DNA from 3 places in the Paraflavitalea devenefica genome. Region 3 is predicted to be linked to each of the others. Evidence: riboswitches for the same ligand, from Rfam matches in the RefSeq annotation. Region 3 holds a riboswitch; each other region holds the start of a gene.
What was found. Region 3 has a riboswitch for cobalamin ahead of HB364_RS14585 (DUF5074 domain-containing protein). Riboswitches for the same ligand answer to the same signal wherever they lie in the genome.

Region 1 (7,740 bases), on a different contig from region 3:
AGATACCCCATTGCCCATATTCAGCAGCTCATTGTCGAAGATCTTTTTCATCATCGTACGGGTGCCGGTCAGTACCCCGGCCACCACATCACTATGCCCGCCGATATACTTGGTAGCCGACTGCAACACCATATCAATGCCCATTTCAATGGGCCGCTGGTAAAGCGGGGTGCAATAACTATTGTCGCAGATCGTCACAATACCTTCCGCCCGGGCCAGCTCGGCCACCGCCCGCAGGTCCTGCAGGGCAAAATCCCAGCTATTGGGCGATTCCAGGTAGATAACCTTTGTATTGGGCAGGATGGCCCTTTCAAAATTCTCAATCTGTGTGCCGTCCACATACGTCGTGGCCACACCAAAGCGGGGCAGCACATTGTCAAACATCTTTTGCGCCCAGGTATAGGGCTTATTAACAGACACGATATGGTCGCCCGATTGTATATTGGCAAACACGGAGGCGAAAATAGCCGAAGAGCCGCTGTTGAATACCAGGCAATCTTCTGCCCCGTCCAGTGCAGCCAGCTTCTTGCGCAGGATATCAATCGTAGGGTTCAGTCCCCGGCTGTACAGGTAATTACTGTACTCATCTTCAAAAACCTTACGCAGCTCATCCACCTTCTTGAAGGCGAAATTGCTGGTTTGCATAATAGGCGGCGCTATGGCCCGGAAGTACTGCTCCCTTTCCTCCCCCAACTCGTTGAGGATATATGACAGATCATAATCAGACATCATCTAAGTATCAGTTTTCGATAGGTTATTTTTCCGCGTTAAAAAATACAACAACATAAAGCCCGCCAGTACCGATATACCAATCAAAGCGGTCATAGGCTTATTAATAGCAACGCTAATACATACAAAGATATAGGCAGCAATAAAAATGATGGGCTGCAGCGGGTACAACTTCATGGAATAAATGCCCGTTCCGTTCAGGTGCTTGGTGCGTTTGCGCAACATAAAAATGGAACCGGCCGACAGCGCCATGCCAAAGCAATCCAGGAAAATGGTAAAGCTTAATATCTCATCAAAGGTCTTGGCAAAGAACAATACGATGATACAAACAATGGAAAAGACGGTCAGGGAAGTGATCACCACTTCTTTTTTGGCCGACTTCTTTTTAAACACAGCGGGCAATACGCCATCTTCACTCATGGCAAACATGACACGGGGGTTGCTCATCAACTGCACATTCACATAGGCCAGTACAGAGAGGAATAACAGGCCCGAAAATACATTGGCGCCTTCCTGGCCCAGTAACTTGAAGGCTATTACAGAGGCGATTTCATTGGTATTCTTGAGGTTTTCAAATCCAACTATTTTATAATAACTATAGTTCACTGCCAGGTACAGGATAATGATGGCCGTAATGCCAATAAAAATACCCCGGGGAATATTACGCGAGGCATTATTCACCTCATGGCCAAAATTGATGGTTTGCTGGTACCCGCCATACGTGAAGGACACCGCCACCAGGCTCATGCCGAAGGATTTTATATACTGGTCCCAGGTAGCTTCGGGGTGCGCAGCCATGGCTGCCGTATTATCATGGTACAGGACCGGGAAGAACAAAGCCGCGATCAGCATCACCACCATACTGATCTTAATTACCATTAATATATTCTGGGTCTTCGCACTCATGCGAAGCCCCAGCAGGTTCACCCCATAAAAAATGACAATGCCCACTGTGGCGATCAATACTTTGGTCAGGTCCGACACCGGGCCGGCAAACATTACTTTACTGATGTAGCCGGCGCCGATGAGCGCCACGCCCGACAGTGAGCCTGCATTGGAAACAAGAATAATACAGTTGATGGAAAAAGCCAGGGAGGGGTGATAAGCATAAGAGAAGATACGGTAATAGCCGCCGGTAGCAGGGTGTCTTGAACCAATCTCTGCATAGGTGAGGGCGCCGCAAAGCGCCACCAGGCCACCTACTATCCAGGCCGTAAAGAAAACACCGGGGGTTAAAGCATCCTTTGCCGAGTTCGAAGCAGTTCTGAAAATGCCCATTCCGATCACCAGTCCAATAACGATCATGGTGAGGTCGAACAAGCTTAGTTTGGACTTCATTCGTGGAAGATAAAGAAAAGTAGCTATTTTCTTATTTTTACACCAATGAAACATATCCTGCTTATCCTGTTGACCAGCCTTTTGGTCAATGGCCTGCATGCCCAACAAACAGCCTCTGATGATACAGCCAAAGCATTACAACCTGTCATTGTCAAAGCCTATGAACAAAACCGCCAGTTGAAAGAAGTTTCAGGCGCCATCAACTTCATCGGCAAATCACAGCTTGAACGCTTCAACAATACCAGCCTGCTCCCGGCCCTGAATACCACACCCGGCGTGCACATGGAAGAACGTTCGCCTGGCAGTTTCCGCCTCAATGTAAGGGGTAGCACCATCCGCTCTCCCTTTGGGGTGCGCAACGTGAAGGTGTACTGGAATGGCATCCCCTTCACCGATCCGGGCGGCAGCACTTACCTCAACCAGCTCAGCTATTACAATGTAAATTCTATCGAAGTGATCAAAGGCCCTGCCGGCAGCCTGTATGGAGCAGGCACCGGCGGTGCGGTATTGATCAACAGCCAGCCCGATCAATGGACAAAAGGCGTGGACGTTGGTTACCTGTACGGCAGTTACAACCTCCACAACCTGCATGCACAGGTGCGGGTAGGTAGTGAAGAGAACCGCAATACTTTCGGCTATACCCATCAAACCAGTGATGGCTACCGCGATCATACCAATATGCGGCGTGATGTAGCAACCTGGGAAACGAGGCTGAAAATAAATAACCGCCAGACCCTGCAGGCCAGTGTGCTGTATGGCGACCTGTACTATGAAACGCCCGGCGGCCTCACCCTCACTGAATACAACAATAATCCCCGCGGCGCCCGCCCCAATGCCGATGCCTTACAGACAGCCATTTATCAGAAAACATTCCTGGCAGGATTGACGCACACGTACCAGCTAACTGACCGGCTCGATAACAGTTCTGTGGTATATGGCGCTTTTTCGCTGATCAGGAACCCTACCTTCCGCAACTATGAAAAAAGATCAGAGCCCCATTTTGGTGGCCGCACGCTCTTTAACTGGTTGCATGACCTGAATGGCACGCAACTTAAAGTATCGTGGGGAGCCGAAGCGCAACGTGGTTTCTTTAATACCAAAACCTTTCAGAATAAACAGGGCCGTCCCGATACCCTACTGACCGATGATGATATTGATAGCTGGATCTACTCCCTGTTCACACAAGCCAGCCTGCGCTTTCCCGGCGACTGGAATGTAGATGCAGGCATCAGCTTCAACAAATCATCCATTACCATTACCCGTCTTTCTGTGCCCTCTTTCGTTCCCGTAAAAAGGACCTATAGCAATGAATGGGCGCCACGGCTGGCTGTTTCCAAGAAGATCATCCCGGAGTTATTATTATATGCCAGTGTAGCCAAAGGTTTCTCCCCGCCCACCACACAGGAAGTATTGCCTTCCACATCGGTTATCAGTACCGGACTGAATGCAGAACAGGGCGTGAATTATGAAGCCGGTATCAAAAGCAGTTGGCTGCAGCAAAGGCTGTATGTAGAGGTGAATGCTTTTATTTACCGCCTGCAAAATGCCATTGTACTACGGCGCGATAGTAGCAATGCCGATTATTTTGTGAATGCAGGCTCTACCAAACAAAGGGGTATTGAATCGCAGGCTTATTACCAGTTAATCCCGGGCAGGAAAGGTTTTATATCCAATGCACGTTTATGGGTAAGCCATACTTACAGCCATTTCCGCTACAAGGACTTTAAACAGGGCGCTACCGATTTCTCCCGTAAGCAATTGCCCAGTGTGGCGCCCCATACCCTCACTGCCGGACTGGATGTAAGTACCCGGCCGGGATTGTATGCCAACCTCACCTGGTATTACAGCGATCCCATTGCCCTGAATGATGCCAATACAGTAATCGCTTCTTCCTACCAGCTTAGTGGCGGACGCATCGGCTGGCGCACCCGTCTGTGCAAGGGTATCGCTGCCGATATCTTTGCCGGCGCCGACAACCTGTTCGACGTACGCTATAGCCTGGGCAATGATATTAATGCCGCCGCCAACCGGTATTACAATACCGCAGCAGGCGCCAACTATTTTGGCGGCATCAACCTGCAATTTATTACTGCCAGATAACCTGGATATCAACCATTTAAGAGGTAATTCTTTAGAAACTCAGAGGTGACATCTTTCCTCCTGCTTTGCGGGACGAAAGATGCCACCTCTCTCTTTTTTAGCTCATTTCTCCTGTTAAGGTAGTAACATCCTTCGATCAAGGTCCTGCGATTATAGGGTATTCTTTAGGTTTTCCTGAGGTTATCCTGGGGTAATCTTCAGGTAAAAAGCCCAGGAAAACCCTAAGAAAACCCTAGGATGACCCTAAGATGACCCTAGGATGGGAGGTACTTGATAGGTACATGGTAGGTACTTAAAGCCAGGCATCTTACCAGGACAATCCTGCCAGGCATCTCCCAGGAAACTCCCATAAAACCAGGGTAAACCCTTACATTTGCCGCGTAATTGGTTTCCGCTCCCGTTCAAGACGGGACTGGATGAAAAGGGAAACCGGTGTAAATCCGGTGCTATCCCCGTAGCTGTAAGTTTCGCAAAACTGTTCATTCTTCGTACCACTGTCCCATAAGGAGGACGGGAAGGTGTTGAACAGGGAAACAAGTCAGAAGACCTGCCAGTTATCAGCAATAACATCGACGAGCTTTCGGGTGAAAAGCCGGGATGAAACAGTCTTACTGCAGAAGACATTTCATTTCTGTTTGTATTCATTTTTTCCGAAGGCTCATAGTTCATCACACAAACAAACTATGAGCATGACAAGAAGGTTACTCACATTATCGGCCCTGCTGGCAGCCATGTATACGCAGGCACAGGACTCAACAAACGCTAAATCGCTGGACCAGGTAGTCATCACGGCTACCAAATACCCGGTTAAACTCAGTGAAACGGGTAAAGTAGTGACGGTTATTGGCCGTGAGCAAATTGAACGCAGCAGCGGCAAAAGCCTCGCACAGGTTTTAACAGAACAAACCGGCATCATTGTCAATGGCGCCAACAGCAACCCCGGTAAGGACAAATCCATTTTCTTACGGGGCGCTTCCAATGATTATACATTGATCTTACTGGATGGTATTCCTGTCAATGATCCCTCCGGATCGGGCGGTGCATTTGACCTCCGGCTGTTTCCCGTAGAACAAATTGACCACATTGAAATACTGAAAGGCAGCCAGTCTACCCTATATGGTTCAGATGCGGTAGCCGGTGTGATCAATATCATTACAAAGAAAAAAGGCACTAAAGCGATCGGCTTCAATGGCGGCGCTACGTATGGCAGCTTTAACACCTTTACCGGTGATGCAGGTGTGAGCGGCCACACCAAGGTGGTGGATTACAACATCAACTATAGCTATACCAATACAGATGGTATTTCAGAAGCTGTAGACACTACCGGTAAAGCAGCTTTTGATAAAGATGGTTTTACCAGGCAAAGTGTACAGGCTAATCTCGCCTTCCGGGTAAACGATAAGATAAAAATAGCGCCTTACTACAGGTATAGCCACTACAAAGGCGATTTTGATGCAGATGCTTTTACAGATGGTACCAATACGTTCCGTTCTTTGCTGAATAATACAGGCGCCATTGCTACGATAGCCCTGCCCAAAGGCACCATCACGGCCAATTATGGTTATTCCTATTCCAAAAGGAATTATGTTACAGGTTTCGGCTCTTCTTTCTTCCGTGGAAAATTCCATAGCGGCGATGTATACCTTACCCAGGCATTGAACGGCCAGGTAAAAATGCTGGCAGGCGTTAACTACCAAAGCTACCAGTTGCTGGATACTACCCTGGAAAAGAAGAACCCCGAAACATCCATCATCAGCCCTTATCTCTCTTTCTTTATACAAAGCGATAATGGCCTTCACGTAGAAGTGGGCGGAAGGTATAACCGTCATTCAGAATTTGGCAGCCATTTTACTTATAGTTTCAATACTTCCTACCTGATCAACCAGGAGGTGAAAGTCTTTGCCAATATATCAAGCGGCTTCAAAGCGCCCACTGTATTTGAGTTATTCGGCCCCACTTTTTATGGCAGCAATCCTAAACTGAAGCCTGAACAATCAACCAATATTGAAGCAGGCGTACAGTTACAAACATGGCAACATAAACTGCAACTGACAGCTACCGGTTTTTACAGGGATATTAAGGACCTGATCGCGTATGTAGGCAACCAGTCTATTAATATTGACGAACAGAAAGATAAAGGCGCTGAACTGGAGGTAACCGTAACACCGGATGAAAAGTGGAGCATCAAGGCATCTTATACTTATGTAACCGGTAATATTTATCAAACCCGCAGCGGTAAAGATACCAGCTACTATAACCTGCTGCGCAGGCCAAAGAGCACTATAGTGGCCAGCGTTGGTTACCAGGCAACCAAACAACTGTACATCAGTATTGCCGCCCAAAGTCTGGGTAAAAGGACCGACCTGTTCTTTGAATCAGTGCCCCCTTACGGTACTATCCCTGTTAACCTGAAAGCTTATACTTTGCTGAATGCTTATGCAGAATATAAATTACTGGATAATAAGGTAAGGCTGTTTGTGGATGCCAAAAACCTCACCGATGCCAGTTATACAGAAGTGTATGGTTATAATACACCAGGTATTAACATACAGGGAGGATTCAGGATTAATTTATAATTTTAAGTTCCTTTTATAAATTATACTTATGTCATTGTCAACATTTAGCCCGAGGAATGCAGTATTACTGCTCATTATTGTAGTGATAGCCACTTTGCGCCTGTTATCTTTTATTGATATGGGCCCATTGACCTATTTTACACCGCTGGGTGCGATGGCTTTATTTGGCGCTGCTTATTTCAGCGGCCACGTAAAACCTTACCTGTTTCCCCTGCTCACCCTGTTTATCAGTGACCTGATATTGTCTTTCACCCTGTTTGCAGAATTCCGGACCGGTTTGCTGTACAGTGGTTGGTATTGGACTTATCTGGCTTTCGCCCTGATGACAGTGGCCGGCAAGCTGATCCTGAAAAAGGTAACCATTACAAGGATCATCCTGGCAACTATCACTGCGACCCTCATTCACTGGCTGGTAAGTGATATTGGCGCCTGTGTGGTAGAGAACAAGCTCACGCTGCCTTTCTACCTCAACCGCCTCGTTACTGCCATTCCGTATGAGCTGAGGTTCCTGGGCGGCACTGCTTTTTTCAGTGCTGTTATGTTTGGCATATTTGAACTGGCACAGAAGAAGTATACCTTTTTGAAGCCTGTCAAGGCTAATAACTAATGGCCCCGCCGGGAGGCGGGACGGGTGGCAAGTGGAGGCTTTTGTACAGCCCTGCTCGCCACTCGTTTTTTTAACCTGCCTCTTCTGTTTAAAAAGACTATTTCTGTTCATCCTATAATCATACTGATATGGTCGCCTGCTCCTTCCTCCCCGCCGCTACACAAATGATCTATGATATGAACCTGCAACACCTGTTGCACGGTATTACCTTTGAATGCCCTTCCGTGGCACTGGCCGAAAAAAGCAAAGTGGTACGTTGTGTGCTGGAAGGGAAACATTACAGCAGTATTGAAATAGACCGCATCTTTTCGGCTTCCAAAGCGCAGGGCAAAAGCCTGTATTACGTGGATGAGGTACTGCTGCAATCCATTCAACCGGATGTGATCTTCA
Region 2 (7,740 bases), on a different contig from region 3:
CATCAATATCCAGGAGGCGGATTCCATTATCCTGTCTTTTGAACGCGCCTATAGAGCGTACAGCACCAGCGCTGCTGAAGCCGATACACTGGCTGTTGTTATTTCCTTCGATTGTGGCGTCACTTTTTCAGAGGTGTGGAAACGTGGCGGTGTTAATCTTGCTACTGTACCCGGAACGCTCAGTTCCGCTTATGCACCAGCCGCTGCCGACTGGATAAACACCCGGGTTAACCTGAAACCATTTGTTGGCAATGCCACCAGTGTGATCGTTGGGTTCAAAACAGTTAACAGGTACGGAAATAACCTTTATATAGATGATGTACAACTGAATGTATATGCTATTACACGGGATGCAACAGTCAGCAGCATTACAGAGCCTTCCAGGGTCATGTGCTTACGCGACTTTACACCTGTTGTGAAAATAGCTTCACAGGGCAAGGATACCCTGCGTAATGTGAAAGTACTGTTCCGGGTAGACAACGGACCGTTGGATTCTGTTATGTGGACAGGCGCACTGGGCAAAACCCAGGAGGCAGCGGTACCCTTAAAGCTTGTATCGCTCACCACATCGGGCAGTCACCTGCTTACAGTGTATACGAGGCAGCCTAATGGACAGGACGATCATGTGGTTAGCAATGACACCAGCCGGGTTCAGTTTACAGTAACCGATCTGCAGACTGCGCCGCTCAAAGAAGGTTTTGAGTTGGCCACCTTCCCGCCGGCTAACTGGGCCGTGAATAGTTCCGGCAAGGCCTATACCTGGGAACCAACCAATCGTGGCGCCAGTGAACAAACAGGCGCTGCCTGGATCAGGAATTATCGCTTTAGCGCTAATGGAAAGGCTGATGATCTGTATATGCCCCCGCTACAGGTGGGAGAATTCGACTCCCTGGTTATCCGCTTTGATCTGTCGCACGCCTTATCACGCCCGGCCGGCAGTACGGTAACTCCGATAGATACCCTTGAAGTATTGCTCACGATGGATTGTGGAAAAACTTTCCAGTCTGTCTATAAGAAATGGGGGGCTGCACTGCAAACCACTGGCGCTCCCGGTCAGCCAATCACTTACCCGGCAGGGGACACCCTGGGGCATGTACCCACTATGCCGGCGCAATGGAGAACAGAGTATGTTGATATCAGCAAGCTGGTCCCTGTTCGTGGCCGGTTCCAGGTAGTATTCAGGAGTATTGGTAAGAACGGCAATAATATATGGCTTGATAAAGTTGACATTGCCACGGTGACGTTGCCTGCCTTGCTCAAGAAGAAAGGCTATATGGTAGGGCCTAACCCGTTCGAAGAAGGGTTTAGTATCCGGCACCTGGAATTACCGGTAAAGCTGCAAAGTGTACAGGTTACTGATATGCTTGGTAAAGTGGTGTATAAGCGTACCTTTAATGGCAATGCCCCGGCCCAGATACCTGTAGTTATCGGTGGCGGCAGTGGTGTTTACTTTGTGCGAATGAAGTATACGGATAAGACGATCACGGAGCGACTGTTAAAGGTTCGTTAGATACCTTTCAATACTTCCGCTACCCAACCCAGGAATTCCGGTGCCTGTACCTGTGAAAAGGCATGGGGATGGCGTTTGCCATCCGGCAGATAGCCTTTACCGAGGTTGGTAACCAGTTCTGCTTTCCCGTTACCCAGCTTACGCAGGGTGGCTATGCAGGCTGATGTGTCGGCCAGGTTGGTCCATTCCACGCCTATATTCCGTTCATTTACAAACCAGATTACATCCGGGTCGCAGTACAGGTGAACGGGAATGTCTTTCAGGAAGCGTGCATTGCCACCATTGGCTGCATCTCGGTAAAAAGAGGATGCTGCTTCATAGGCGGCAGGAAATTGTTCGGGCGGACCGCCATAGATCGAATTGAATCTAGTGGTCACATACAAGGCTTCGCCACCGGCTCCTGCTGCCAACACACGCTGGTAACCGTTATAAAGCCGTTTCATATCCAACGGCGGGTCCACACCAAACACGGCCGCCGGCTTAATGGCTTTTGAGCCGGGCATCATGGCTTTTTCCGTATAGATCATCGCCTGGTGCCCGCCGATGGAATGTCCCCCGATAATAAATTTACCGGCCGGTGTCTTATACTTTGCCGAAGCATCTTTAACCAATTGTTCCAACCTTGTTTGCAGTACATTGGCCGAATCAAAGAAAACCCTGTTTGATAAATACGTGATAACTACTGTATAGCCTGCTGCCTGGGCTTTCACCGGCAGGTCGGTCTCCTTCATCATATCATCCGCTTCGGTAGAAGCGCCCGGAATAAAAACAAGCAGGCCTTTCGACACGCCACCGGCCGGAAGCAGGGCCAGGTGATAGCCGTCAACCCTTCCGTTGGTTCTGTAAAGAACAGTATCATATTGTTGTGCCGGGCAAATAACAGTGAGTAACATACAGGTTAATGTAAAAAATAGCGTTCGCATAGTGAAAGGTGTTGATTACGGTAAGAAGCTAATATACGAAAATGTTCGTTTATAGTCGGCAAGGATGGCATATTTTTATTGCTGTCTGAATCCCTCTCGTCTGCACAAATAGCCCGCATGTCGATTTCCCGGCCGGATTAATATATTTTAAGACTTCTCCCCGCCTGGCATCCTTTAATTTCATCGTCTTAGATCCCATCAGCTTATTCACTAAAAAGTAAGAGGTTAAGGCAAACATCTACATTTAATCATTCAGTTTTCCAAAACACGGGCTGACTGTGCCCTGCGCGCGCGGGTAAATAAATTGCAATCATTGATTTCATCATGAACCGACCCTCTATGCATAAAGACGAAGTATTTAAAGAAGTGTATTCAAAGCCTGCTGATTTTACGTTCAGCAGCAAAGTAGCGGGTGTCTTTGACGACATGGTCAACAGGTCCGTCCCTTTTTATGAAGAGATGCAGCGCATGGTGGCCGAACTGGCTGCCGACCATTGTATACCGCATACAAAGGTATATGACCTGGGCTGCTCCACAGGAACTACTCTTATATATATGGACCAGGCGGTCCCGGACGATATCAGCTTTATTGGCATAGATGATTCTGCAGATATGCTCAGCAAATGCCGGCAAAAACTGGAAGCGCTTCCCTGCTCACATCCCTATGCTTTGCAGGAAGAAGACCTTAACCGGGCTGTTATTATCCAGGATGCTTCTGTGGTAGTGCTCTGCCTTACCCTGCAATTCGTGCGTCCTATTAACCGTGAACGCCTGCTGAGGGAGATCTGTGAGGGACTGGTGCCCGGGGGCGTGGTGATTATTGTAGAAAAGATACTGGCCGAAAACAGCGCCTTCAACCGGGACTTTATCAAGTATTATTATGACATGAAACGCAGGCACCTGTACAGTGAGATGGAGATTGCCCAAAAGCGGGAGGCACTTGAAAATGTATTGATCCCATATAAGCTGAGTGAGAATATCACCCTGCTGCAAAAGACTGGATTTGATCATTGTGAGGTATTCTTTAAATGGTATAATTTTTCAGGGATCATTGCAAAAAAATACTAAATGGTCAGGATCGGTAATTTCTTTTTTAAGCACAGGAATGGATTGTTTATAGTACTCTACCTGCTATTGTTCGTTCCTTCTGCCCCTTTATTCAGTGAGCAATATTTCGGGGCCGGTTATTATTACTGGCCGCTCATCACCGGACTGTTGGTTACTGTGATGGGGCAGGTTATACGCGGCGCCACGATCGGATTGGCTTATATTATCCGGGGCGGTAAGGATGGTAAGGTGTATGCAGAAGACCTTGTTACGACTGGTATTTTTCATCATTGCCGTAATCCCTTGTATGTGGGCAATATGCTGATGCTGCTGGGTGTAGGTATTCTCTCTAATTCACTCCTGTATGTGGTGGTGGTTATGCCGCTGTTCATACTCATTTACCAGTCTATTGTACTGGCGGAAGAAAACTTCCTGCGCGGGAAATTCGGGCAGGCCTTCGTAAGTTATTGCAGCCGGGTAAACCGGTGGCTGCCTATGCTCAAGAGACTGGGTACAACTTTTAGCTCGATGCAATTTAACTGGAAGCGCTGGCTGCTTAAAGAGTATAATACCCAATATATCTGGCTTTCCGGTATCGTACTGATCTTACTGTTCAGGTATCCGCAGTTAACCGGTTATGATAGCCACTTCAGGAATATTTTAGGGGCCGTTTTGTTGCCACTCCTGCTGGTATGGTATCTTTTTGTCCGATATTTGAAGAAATCGGGCAAACTGAAAGAATAATGATTATCGTCATACAGTGCATAGACAGGGTAGGGCTGGTGGCTGCCATCTCCGGTGTGCTGGCGCAGCAGCAGCTTAATATTGTTTCTTTGCGGGAGCATGTGGACAAGACAGAGAACCGCTTTTTCCTGCGGGTGCAGGTAGAGCAGGAAGCTGATGCTGCAGGGATCGCAAAATCCCTGCAGGCGGTTTTGCCGCCTGATGCAGCCATCGTAGTAGACCCATTGCCGCAAAAGAAGATCGTGGTGATGGTGACCAAAGAGTATCATTGCCTGGGGGATATGCTGATCCGTCATTATTTTAAAACGCTGGGCGCCCATATACAGGCTGTTATCGGTAATTATGATACCCTGCAGGATATCTGCGGCCGCTTTGATGTACCCTTTCACCATGTACCGCATCATGAGGCTCTCAAAGCCGTATTTGAAGAACAGATAAAGGACTGCATAGCACAGTACGCGCCGGATTATATTGTGCTGGCCAAGTTCATGCGCATTTTATCGCCTGCTTTTGTAGCGGCCTTCCCCGGCCGCATCATCAATATCCATCATTCATTTCTGCCTGCCTTTGCCGGCGCCAATCCTTACCGGCAGGCATTTGAGCGCGGCGTGAAGCTGATTGGCGCTACTGCCCATTTTGTAACGAATGACCTTGATGAAGGCCCCATTATTGCCCAGCAGATTATACCGGTGACCCACTCCCTCACAGCCTCTGATATGATGCGGGCCGGTAAAGAAATAGAAACTGCTGTACTGGCCAAAGCGCTACGGCTTGTATTTGATGACCGGGTGTTTGTGTATAATAATAAAACAGTTGTCTTCGAGTAATAGAAAAGATATACCTTCGCGCCATCGTTCTTTACTTTAATGGTCGTTTCCAGGTTAATGTCGCCTATCGTTATCGGCGGTATTATTAAAAAGGAACCATGTGTAAATCATGGGCTGTTGCGCAACTGTAAGGGTTGAAGGTCGCACGTTTCACGTTCGCCATCACTCCCAAGCCAGATACTTGCCAGGAAACCGGACGAATGCTTTCGCAGTTTAAAGCAGAAGTCAGGAGCAGCCCCATGCCTCATAAGGCTGTACCTCTCTTATTCTTAAATTCCGGAAGCATACTCTTAAACGTAAAGGCATTATTCACTTAATGTTTAACCTAAAAGTTTTTGCGTATGCTGACAAACAACCTGGGCTACCCGCGTATGGGCAGCCACCGCCAACTCAAAAAGGCCTGTGAACAGTACTGGACAGGCGCCATCTCCCGGCAGGAGCTATTCCTGGCCGCCAAAAGGATCCAGGAAGATAACTGGACGCTGCAGGCCGCAGCCGGCATTGATCTGATTCCCTGTAATGATTTTAGTTTTTATGACCAGGTGCTGGACATGTCATTGCTCCTGGGCGTTATCCCCACCCGTTATGCACCGGTGGTAACCGATGTGAAGGACAACACAGAGATTGATCTCTATTTTGCCATGGCCAGGGGCTACCAGCGTCATGGCCTTGATATTACGGCCATGGAGATGACAAAATGGTTTGATACGAATTACCATTATATCGTACCTGAGTTTACACATGACCAGTCGTTTAAGCTGTTCTCCAACCGGCTCTTCAGTGAGTTCAGCGGGGCAAAGTATGTGACCGGCAAAACGCCCAAGCCTGTTTTGATAGGTCCTGTTTCCTATTTGCTGTTGGGCAAAGAAAAAGGAAGCGTGCCTTTTGACAGGATAGACCTGATCAAAAAGCTGGTGCCGGTGTATGTTGAGATACTGAATAAGCTGAAAGATGATTACCGGGCCGACTGGATACAACTGGATGAACCTTTCCTGGCCATGGACCTCACGGAAAAGCAACAGCAGGCCTATAAGTATGCCTATGCAGAGATTAAGAAGCATTGCCCGCATGTGAAGACCCTGCTTACCACTTATTTTGAAGGCCTGCAGGAAAATACTGAACTGGCCGTTAGCCTGCCGGTTTGCGCTTTGCATGTAGACCTGGTGCGGGCGCCGCGGCAACTGGATGACATTTTAAGCAGCATACCGCCCAAACTGTCGCTTTCACTGGGTGTTGTTGATGGCAGGAATATCTGGAAGAATGATTACAGCCAATCGCTGTCCCTGATCCGGAAAGCGATTGACAGGCTGGGGGCGGAGCGCGTGATGATCGCACCTTCCTGCTCCTTACTGCATACGCCTTTTGACCTTGACCTGGAAACTGGTCTTAATCCTGTGATCAGGAACTGGATGGCTTTCGCCAAACAGAAGCTGCAGGAGGTAAGAGAACTGGCCGCTATTGTAAATGGCAATACTTCTTTGCTGGTCGCCAACCAGCAGGCGCAGGAAAGCCGCAGCACCTCAGCGCTTATCCATAAGCCGGCAGTAAAAGAACGGGTAGCAACCATTACAGCCAAAGACGGTGAACGCAATAGCCCTTTTGCTATACGCCAACAGGTACAGCGCCAACTGTTCCAGCTTCCTTTGTTTCCTACTACTACGATCGGATCATTTCCGCAAACGGATGATATCCGGCAATTGCGCGCCCGCTTAAAAAAGGGGGAGCTTACCCAGGCTGAATATGATACCGCTATTGAGCAGGCTACCCTGGAAGCCATCCGCTGGCAGGAAGAGACGGGGCTGGACGTATTGGTGCATGGCGAGTTTGAGCGCAATGATATGGTAGAATATTTTGGGGAACAGCTTGACGGATTTGTGTTTACGAAAAACGGATGGGTACAAAGCTATGGCAGCCGCTGCGTGAAGCCGCCTATCATTGTGGGCGATGTAAGCAGGCCTGCGGATATGACGGTGCGCTGGAGCAGTTTTGCACAAGCGCAAACGACCCGCTTTATGAAAGGCATGCTCACCGGGCCGGTAACGATCCTGCAATGGTCGTTTGTAAGAAATGACCAGCCGCGTTCTGTGACCACCAACCAGATTGCCCTGGCTATCCGGGATGAAGTGGTGGCGCTGGAAAAAGCAGGTATTAGTATTATACAGGTAGATGAGCCTGCCATCCGGGAAGGATTGCCCCTGCGGAAAAAGGACTGGGGAGCCTACCTGCAATGGGCGGTACGGGCATTCCGTATATCAGTCAGCGGTGTAAAAGATGAAACGCAGATCCATACGCATATGTGCTACAGTGAGTTTAATGATATTATAGAGCATATTGCTGCGATGGATGCCGACGTGATCACGATAGAAACTTCGCGTTCGCAAATGGAGCTGCTGGAAGCGTTTGCACATTTTAAGTATCCCAATGAGATAGGGCCGGGGGTGTATGATATTCATTCGCCCCGCGTGCCATCGGTAGCAGAGATGGTATCACTCCTGGAGAAAGCGGCCACGTTATTGCCGGCGCGCAATGTATGGGTGAATCCCGATTGCGGGCTGAAGACCCGCAAGTGGCCGGAAACAAAAACAGCGCTGGAAAATATGGTGAAGGCCGCCGCTATAGCGAGGGCGGAAGTTGAGAAAAAGATTGTTGCCTGATGAAGTTTGTGAGTGGTCAGTAGTGCTCACCACTG
Region 3 (7,740 bases):
GCCATCGGCCATGAGGAAGGCGCCGCCGGCCATGGCCGGAATCAGCAACCATTTACCCCAGAAACGGCGAATAAGCGCATAGAGGGAAAAGATACCACCTTCCCCGTTGTTATCGGCCTGGAGGGTGATGATCACGTATTTCAGCGTGGTTTGAAAGAAGAGGGTCCAGAAGATCGCCGAGAGCGCGCCGAGCGCCACGTCTTCCGTTATGACCCGGTCATGAAAAACGGCATTGAGTGTGTACAATGGTGAAGTACCAATGTCGCCAAACACAATGCCGGTAGCAATTAAAACACCTGCTGAGGTAACCCGTTTATGGAACAATGCTGTTGAAGTCGCCTGCATGCGTTTTTTTGAGCGCCAAAATACTATAAAAACAGCTTGTCAGGTTATATGATTTTTCTTATTTATACGATACAGTCCTACCCTGCACGGAAGTAATCCTTCCATTAGCCACGCTATACCTTATCACCATGTCTCCACTTTGCGATTATTGCTTATCGGCCCTTATGCTGTTCGCTATCAGTGATCCAACAAACAAGATCATAAAAATAAAGAACACGACCCTCGCAACACCTTCAACACTGGCTGCGATACCGGCAAACGCAAAGAGCCCGGCGATGACCGCTATTGTTATGAAAACAATTGACCAGCGAAACATAACCAAGGATTTTATTGTTTACAATAGATCCCCACTACACAAAGGTACTATGTAGAAGTAGCATGCCTGCGCTCTTTTTAAGCACCAAATACTATAAAAACAGCTTGTTTTGTTATCCTCTTAAGGTGTTCTTGTTCTGCCAAATATCAGCGATAACAGGAATAGTACGATAAAAATAAAGAACAGGATCTTGGCTATGCCTGCCGCACCGGCTGCAATACCGCCAAATCCGAAAAGCGCCGCGATAATGGCTACTACTAAAAAGATGATTGTCCAGCGTAACATAAATAAAAGATTTAATTGTTTACAATGGATCATAATCCCGCGCCTTATACAACGGCGCATCCATAAACAAGGGCAATGCAGCAGGTGCAGGTTTCGCTGCTCCTGCCGGTATACTCCTGTACACGGTTACTTCAGGCTGATCCTTTTCTTGATGGGGTCTGGCTACAGGAACAGCAGCGGGTATCATTAACTGATCTCCGTTCCGGCTGCCTGCATCCCTTTTATTTTGAGTGTTCATACCTTATTAACGTTTAAAAACAATGCCCTCACCAGGCCATTGATCTGGTATTAAAACCTGAGTACACCACTCCACAATATGAACGGATTTGACCATATGTAGTAAACTCCTCCCCCGCTCCCGCTGCTGCGGGAAGGCCGGGAAGGGGGATTGCTAGTCAGTTCCCAACAGTTTATAAAATCATTGTTCATGCATTGGTCGCGCCTGTATTGTTCCGCTTGCCTGCCTCTCAAAATGGCTTATTTTTACGGCTCAATCCATCGAGCTGATGCGCCTGACAACCAGGAAATTCCTGCCCTTATTATTGACTGGCCTGCTGGCAGGCGCCGCCTCCACAGCACAGGTGCTGCTTCGCCTGGATCACCGGGTGGGTAAGCAGCCACTGGTGCTTGACTCAATAGGATACCGCATGCCGGCCGGCGATTCCCTCACGATTTCCCTGTTACAGTATTATATCAGCAATATCGAGCTGATCAGGGCCAACGGAGAGCGATATGTAATACCAAAGAAGGAAAGTTTTTTCCTGGTGAAAGAGCAGGCTGATTCTACGAAGACAATTGCCCTCCCCGTTCCGGAAGGCACTTATTCCGCCATTTCCTTCCTGGTGGGTGTAGACAGTGTAACTTCTACGCTGGGCATCGGGGAAAGAAAAGGCGTACTGGACCCCGGCAGGGATATGGCTGCCGGTGAAAGCATGTACTGGACCTGGAACAGCGGTTATATCTTTTTTAAACTGGAGGGCGCTTCACCTGCGATCCCGGCAGATGCTACCGGTTTCCGGCAGTTTGAATTCCATATTGGCGGCTACGGCGGTTATAATTCCCCTACCATTAATAATATCCGGCGTGTGACAGTCCGGTTGCCGGCAAAAGAACCGTTGCAGGTAAGTGCAGCTAAAAAAGCCATTGTACACCTGCAGTTTGATGTATTGCAGGTACTCAATGCCGTATGGACAATTGACCTGAAGACACAGCACCATATTATGCTTACGCCCGCCAGCTCCCGGGTTGCCGATAATTATGCGCGGGGCTTTGCGTACAGGAACGTGGAATACCAAAACAAGTAGCATGAAAAAAATGCGGGTCATATATGGATGTGCAGTGTTGATGCTGATCTGGTTGCTGAGCGGCTTCCTGCGACATTCCCCTTCATCCTTTGCCGGCAGTTATGCAGACAGCTTTCCGCAACCTGCCCATTTCCCGCGGCCAGTATATGATCTTTCCAAAAACCAATATAATAAGACCAAGGTTGCCCTGGGCAGGCGGTTGTTTTATGATGGCACCCTGTCGAAGAACGGTACCGTGAGCTGCGGCACCTGCCATATACAGGCTTCGGCCTTTTCCCATCACGGTCACCGGCTGAGCCATGGGATATTTGATTCACTGGGCACACGCAATGCGCCGGCCCTGCAAAACCTGGCCTGGGCCACTTCGTTTATGTGGGATGGCGGCGTGAATGACCTCGACCTGCAACCATTGGTACCCATCAGCAGTCATGTGGAAATGGGTGAATCGGTAGAAGCAGTAGTGAACAAGATCAAGCAGGATGCTTACTACCCTACTTATTTTTATGCCGCCTTTGGCAACCGTGAGATCACGACAGCCCGGGTAATGCAGGCGCTGAGTATGTTCATGAGCACCATGGTAAGCGCCAACAGTAAATACGACCAGGTGATCCGTAAAGAAGGTATTGCCTTTACGCCGGAAGAATCGACAGGCTATACTTTATTTAAAAACAAATGCGCCCCCTGCCACAGCGAACCCTTTTTCACCGACTTCAGTTTCCGCAATAATGGCCTGTATCCTTACAGCCAGGATTTCGGGCGTATGGGTGTTACCAGTCAGCCCGCCGACAAGTACCGCTTCAAAGTACCTTCCCTGCGGAATATTTTCTTAACAGCGCCTTATATGCACGACGGACGGTTTAAAGACATAGACCAGGTACTGGAACATTATGCCGCCGGCGTACAGTTGACAGATAATATTGATCCGTTGCTGTTACAATCTTCAGGCAGGACTGGCCTTCCTTTGTCCAACACCGATAGGTCCGCTTTAAAAGCTTTCCTGCACACGCTGACGGATACATCGTTTACCAATAATCCTAAGTTGGGTGAAGTGAACATATGTCCGCAATGTATCAGGTATTAGACAACTTATTAACGAGCTACTCACAATTGATCATTCACCACAATCTTTCCCCTTATCTTTGCAACGCTTAAGGTTCATTACCGTTATGGGTAGTGATTAAAAGGGAATCCGGTGATTGCCACCAGCAAAAATCCGGAGCTGTCCCGCAACTGTAAGTTCTTTACGTGGGTACGCATCATAGTATGTTCGCATATACACCCACGAAATTGCCGGATCTACATGCCACTGTTGCTGTTTTGTATAACGCAAACGCAATGGGAAGGCGTCCGGCAATAGAACAAGCCAGGAGACCTGCCTTCAGCTACCTACTTAATTCATAGCTTTCGGGTAAAAAGCATGAATGATTGGCTGCACGCAGCTTATTCATTTTTTTCCCTGTAGTTATGCCTGCTGTCCCCTGCTGTAACAGGCAACGGCCGGTTGTGCATACCTATGCACCGGAATGACTATCCGGGGTATGGTGTTGTATTGATTAAGTATGGTAACAGGTTGTTTTCTATCACACTTAATCATACCAAAATGCACAACCGGTTATCCGCCATGAAAGGCTTGCTGCTGCTGATCTTTATGGCCAGCCTGGCAGCCTGTAACAAAGACAACGACTTCCAGCAACCGCTCACCCAATCCACCAGCCAAAAGACACAGGTATTGGGCAAGTATGAAAACGGCATCATCCTGGTAAATGAAGGCTGGTTTGGCCATGACAATGGCAATGTAAATTTCTACCGCTACGGACAGGACACGATTGAACAGATGGTATACCACCTGGAGAACCCGGGCAAAGAACTGGGCGTCACCACGCAATACGGCGCCGTATTCAATGGCAAGCTGTATCTGGTATCCAAGCAGGGACCATTCGTGGTAACCGATTCCAAATCGCTGGTAGAGACCGGTCGCATCGCCTCCCTGCCTGCCAATGGCCGCGCTTTCCTGGGACTGGACAGCACCAATGGCCTGATCAGTACTGCCAATGGCATTTACCCGCTCAATCTTTCCACGCTTACGGTAGGCGCGAAGATCACCGGCATCAACGGCGAAACAGGCTGCCTATACAAGGAAGGCAATTACATTTTTGTACTGAACCAATCGGCCGGACTGATAGTACTGAACCAAAGCAATTACAGTATTGTGAAAACCATCGCAGGGATGAACCAGGGGCTTTCCAAAACACCTGATGGCAGCCTCTGGGTGGCAGGCGGTACTTCACTCGTAAAGGTGAACACCACTACTTTAGACACCAATAAGGTGACACTTCCTTTCACCTTGGGCAATCCCTGGTTTGCCTGGAACGTAGGCACCGTTACTACTTCTTCTACGGAGAATGCGGTATTCATTGCCAAAACCATGTCGTGGGGCGCCGGCGGCAACCAGCTTTATAAATACATAGCCGGTAACCCAGCTTCCCTCTCGGCCCCCTTTGCCACGATACCCACTGGTAAGGAGTTTTATGGCGCGGCTGTAGGTTATTATGCTGCCGCCAATGAACTGGTAGTAACAGCTGTACAATCGGGTTATGGGCAAAACTATTCCTATAACAGTCTTTACTTTTATGATGCCGCCAATGCAACCCTGAAGAAAACGGTCAATTATACTTACTACTACTTCCCCGCTTTAATGATCTTCAATTAATCCTGAACCATGAACAAAATAATCATCCGCTACCAACCTGTTCTTATCCTCCTGGTCTTTGTTGCTTTATTACCAGGCTGTAAAAAAGACACCCCCGATAAGATAGCCGCTACTGTTATGATCAAGGAGCCTGCAGGCGGTTTTGTGGTAGACCGGTATCAGTTCCTCGTACTGCCTGCCACTACTACCCTGCCCAATGCAGTGTACGCATGGAAAGCCGGCAATGAGATCATTGCAACGACCGATACGCTTCGCTTTATCAGCCATACCGCCGGTACTTATCCCATTACCCTGACCGTTACCAATGGCACGGAAACGCTATCCACCACTATTAACGTGGTGGTGAAAAAGGAAAGCACGGCGTATTCTTCCAAAGCGATGAAAGTATTTGAATACTTCCCCGCACCGGGTCAGTTTGTGAACAGCATGCCTGAATGGAAGGAAGGGGAAACCGCCGAACAGATGGCGCTGAAAGCAACCAACGCGCTCAAAACATCATCCGGTATTCACCTGGGCGGCTTTGGCGGATTTGTAGTAGTGGGCTTTGATCATGCGATCATGAACAACTCCGGTCAGGCCAGCTTTAAAGTATTGGGCAATGCTTTTAATGAATGGTCAGAGGCCGGTATCATTGAAGTAGCGATGGATGCCAATGGCAATGGATTGCCCGATGATACCTGGTATGAGATTGCCGGTTCGGAATACAATAGTCCGAAAACGATCCACCATTACGAGATCACCTACCACAAGCCGGATGAAAATAAAGTGCCTACGCCCGATGAAAATAACTGGTCGCTGAGCGATACAACCTATATCCGGTGGACGGACAACCAGGGGGCGGCCGGTTACCTGTCTAAAAACGTATTCCATGCACAACCTTATTACCCGCAATGGAAAGGCAGCAGCATTACGTTCAAAGGCACAAAGCTCACCAGCAGTGGTGTCAAAGACCAGTCTGGCAATGGATCTTATTATGTGAGCTCGCCTTTTTCTTTCGGCTATGCTGATAACTGGCCCAATGCGGATGAAGGGGTTGGCATCCGGCTCGACTGGGCAGTAGATAAGGCAGGTAAGCCGGTGAAGTTGCCCGCTATCCATTTCATCAGGATCTATACCGGTATGCGTGCCGAAGCAGGCTGGCTGGGAGAAGTATCTACAGAGATTATGGGTGTAGAAGATCTGGGGCTGCAATGATGAACACTGTATTACGGCAATATATTTGGCTCCTGGTATGCTGTTGCAGTATCAGCACAGTTGCTGCACAACAGAAAGATACTGCACGGGTGCGCAGTCTTGACGCTGTAATAGTGACAGCCGACCGCACCATCAAAGAAGTAATACCTGTGCAAACGCTGAACGGCGCTGCCCTGCAACGCCTGAGCGTACACTCCGTGGCCGATGCCATCCGGTATTTCTCCGGCGTACAGGTAAAAGATTATGGTGGTGTGGGCGGCCTGAAAACAGTGAATATCCGCAGCCTCGGCAGTCAGCATGTGGGTGTTTTTTATGATGGCATTGAACTGGGCAATGCCCAGAACGGTACGGTTGACCTGGGGCGGTTTTCTTTGGACAATATGGTGTCCATTTCGCTTTACAATGGACAGAAAAGCGCCATTTTTCAAACGGCCAAAGATCTTGCTTCCGCCGGTGCTGTTTATATGACTACCCGCATTCCTTCTTTTACGGAAGGTAAAAGGAATAATTTCAAGGCTACTATAAAAGGCGGCTCCTTCGGCACCATTAATCCATCCCTCTTATGGGAACACCGGCTGAATGAGCAACTCACCACTTCGTTCAATGCCGAATACCTGTATACCAATGGCCAATACCGGTTCAGCTATGTGAAGAAGGACGGATACGATACCACGGAAGTGCGGAAGAACGGGGATGTATATACCCTGCGCCTGGAAGGCGGCCTGTATGGCCGTATAACAGGCGGTGAATGGAAGGCAAAAGTGTATTGGTACAATTCCGAAAGAGGTTATCCCGGCGCCGCCGTACGGGAAGAGCCGGGCCGGTTCAAACACCAGGACCGGCAATGGGACAATAATGTATTTGTGCAGGCATCTATGCGCAAGCAATTCAGCCAGCGCTACAGCCTGCAATTAAATAGTAAATATGCCTATGATTACCTGCACTACCTGTCGGACCCCCGGCTGGATGTGACCACGCTCTATGTAAACAATCATTACCGGCAGCAGGAAGTTTATTTTTCTGCTGCCCATTTGATTACCCTGCTGCCGGGCTGGAGCGTGAATGCAGCGACTGATTTTTTGTTCAACACCCTGCGTGCCGACCTGGTTGATTTTGTATACCCGCGCCGTTATACCACCCTGGGGGCGCTGGCCACTTCGCTTCAATTAAAGCGGCTTACGGTACAGGTCTCTTTGCTGGGCACCTTTGTGCAGGAAACTACCAAAGTGGCAAACAGTGCGGCCGGTAGCAAGCATGAATACACGCCTTCACTTATTATATCCTGGCAACCCTGGAAACAACCCGACATTCACCTGCGTGCTTTTTACAAACGCATTTTCCGGATGCCTACGCTCAATGACCTATACTATACATTCATTGGGAATAAATACCTGGTCCCGGAATATACCACCCAATACAATGCAGGCGTAACCTTCGCCCGCGATTTCCCGCATAGCTTGCTCCGCCGGGTAGAAGCGCAGGCAGACGCTTATTTTAACCAGGTAAAAAATAAGATCGTGGCCATGCCCACCTCCAACCAGTTCCGGTGGACGATGCTGAACCTGGGTTATACGGAGATCAGGGGA

Region 1: it holds a riboswitch for cobalamin, as region 3 does, so the genes downstream of both, HB364_RS02620 (TonB-dependent receptor plug domain-containing protein) here and HB364_RS14585 (DUF5074 domain-containing protein) in region 3, are expected to answer to the same signal.
Region 2: it holds a riboswitch for cobalamin, as region 3 does, so the genes downstream of both, metE (5-methyltetrahydropteroyltriglutamate--homocysteine S-methyltransferase) here and HB364_RS14585 (DUF5074 domain-containing protein) in region 3, are expected to answer to the same signal.

Annotation. Positions count from the first base shown of each region.
Region 1 covers NZ_JAARML010000001.1:672,337-680,076, forward strand. The annotation lists gene HB364_RS02605 (trans-sulfuration enzyme family protein) at 1-732, opposite strand, end outside; gene HB364_RS02610 (APC family permease) at 733-2,067, opposite strand; gene HB364_RS02615 (TonB-dependent receptor) at 2,113-4,167, shown strand; cobalamin riboswitch at 4,536-4,736, shown strand; gene HB364_RS02620 (TonB-dependent receptor plug domain-containing protein) at 4,857-6,743, shown strand; gene HB364_RS02625 (DUF6580 family putative transport protein) at 6,772-7,350, shown strand; gene HB364_RS02630 (ABC transporter substrate-binding protein) at 7,479-7,740, shown strand, end outside.
Region 2 covers NZ_JAARML010000007.1:74,647-82,386, reverse strand. The annotation lists gene HB364_RS29345 (T9SS-dependent choice-of-anchor J family protein) at 1-1,510, shown strand, start outside; gene HB364_RS29340 (hypothetical protein) at 1,507-2,433, opposite strand; gene cmoA (carboxy-S-adenosyl-L-methionine synthase CmoA) at 2,758-3,501, shown strand; gene HB364_RS29330 (methyltransferase family protein) at 3,502-4,224, shown strand; gene purU (formyltetrahydrofolate deformylase) at 4,224-5,051, shown strand; cobalamin riboswitch at 5,086-5,254, shown strand; gene metE (5-methyltetrahydropteroyltriglutamate--homocysteine S-methyltransferase) at 5,393-7,705, shown strand.
Region 3 covers NZ_JAARML010000002.1:1,280,059-1,287,798, reverse strand. The annotation lists gene HB364_RS14615 (KUP/HAK/KT family potassium transporter) at 1-345, opposite strand, end outside; gene HB364_RS14610 (DUF1328 domain-containing protein) at 491-661, opposite strand; gene HB364_RS14605 (DUF1328 domain-containing protein) at 782-946, opposite strand; gene HB364_RS14600 (hypothetical protein) at 966-1,184, opposite strand; gene HB364_RS14595 (MbnP family protein) at 1,453-2,250, shown strand; gene HB364_RS14590 (cytochrome-c peroxidase) at 2,252-3,331, shown strand; cobalamin riboswitch at 3,385-3,644, shown strand; gene HB364_RS14585 (DUF5074 domain-containing protein) at 3,851-4,960, shown strand; gene HB364_RS14580 (PKD domain-containing protein) at 4,970-6,154, shown strand; gene HB364_RS14575 (TonB-dependent receptor) at 6,154-7,740, shown strand, end outside.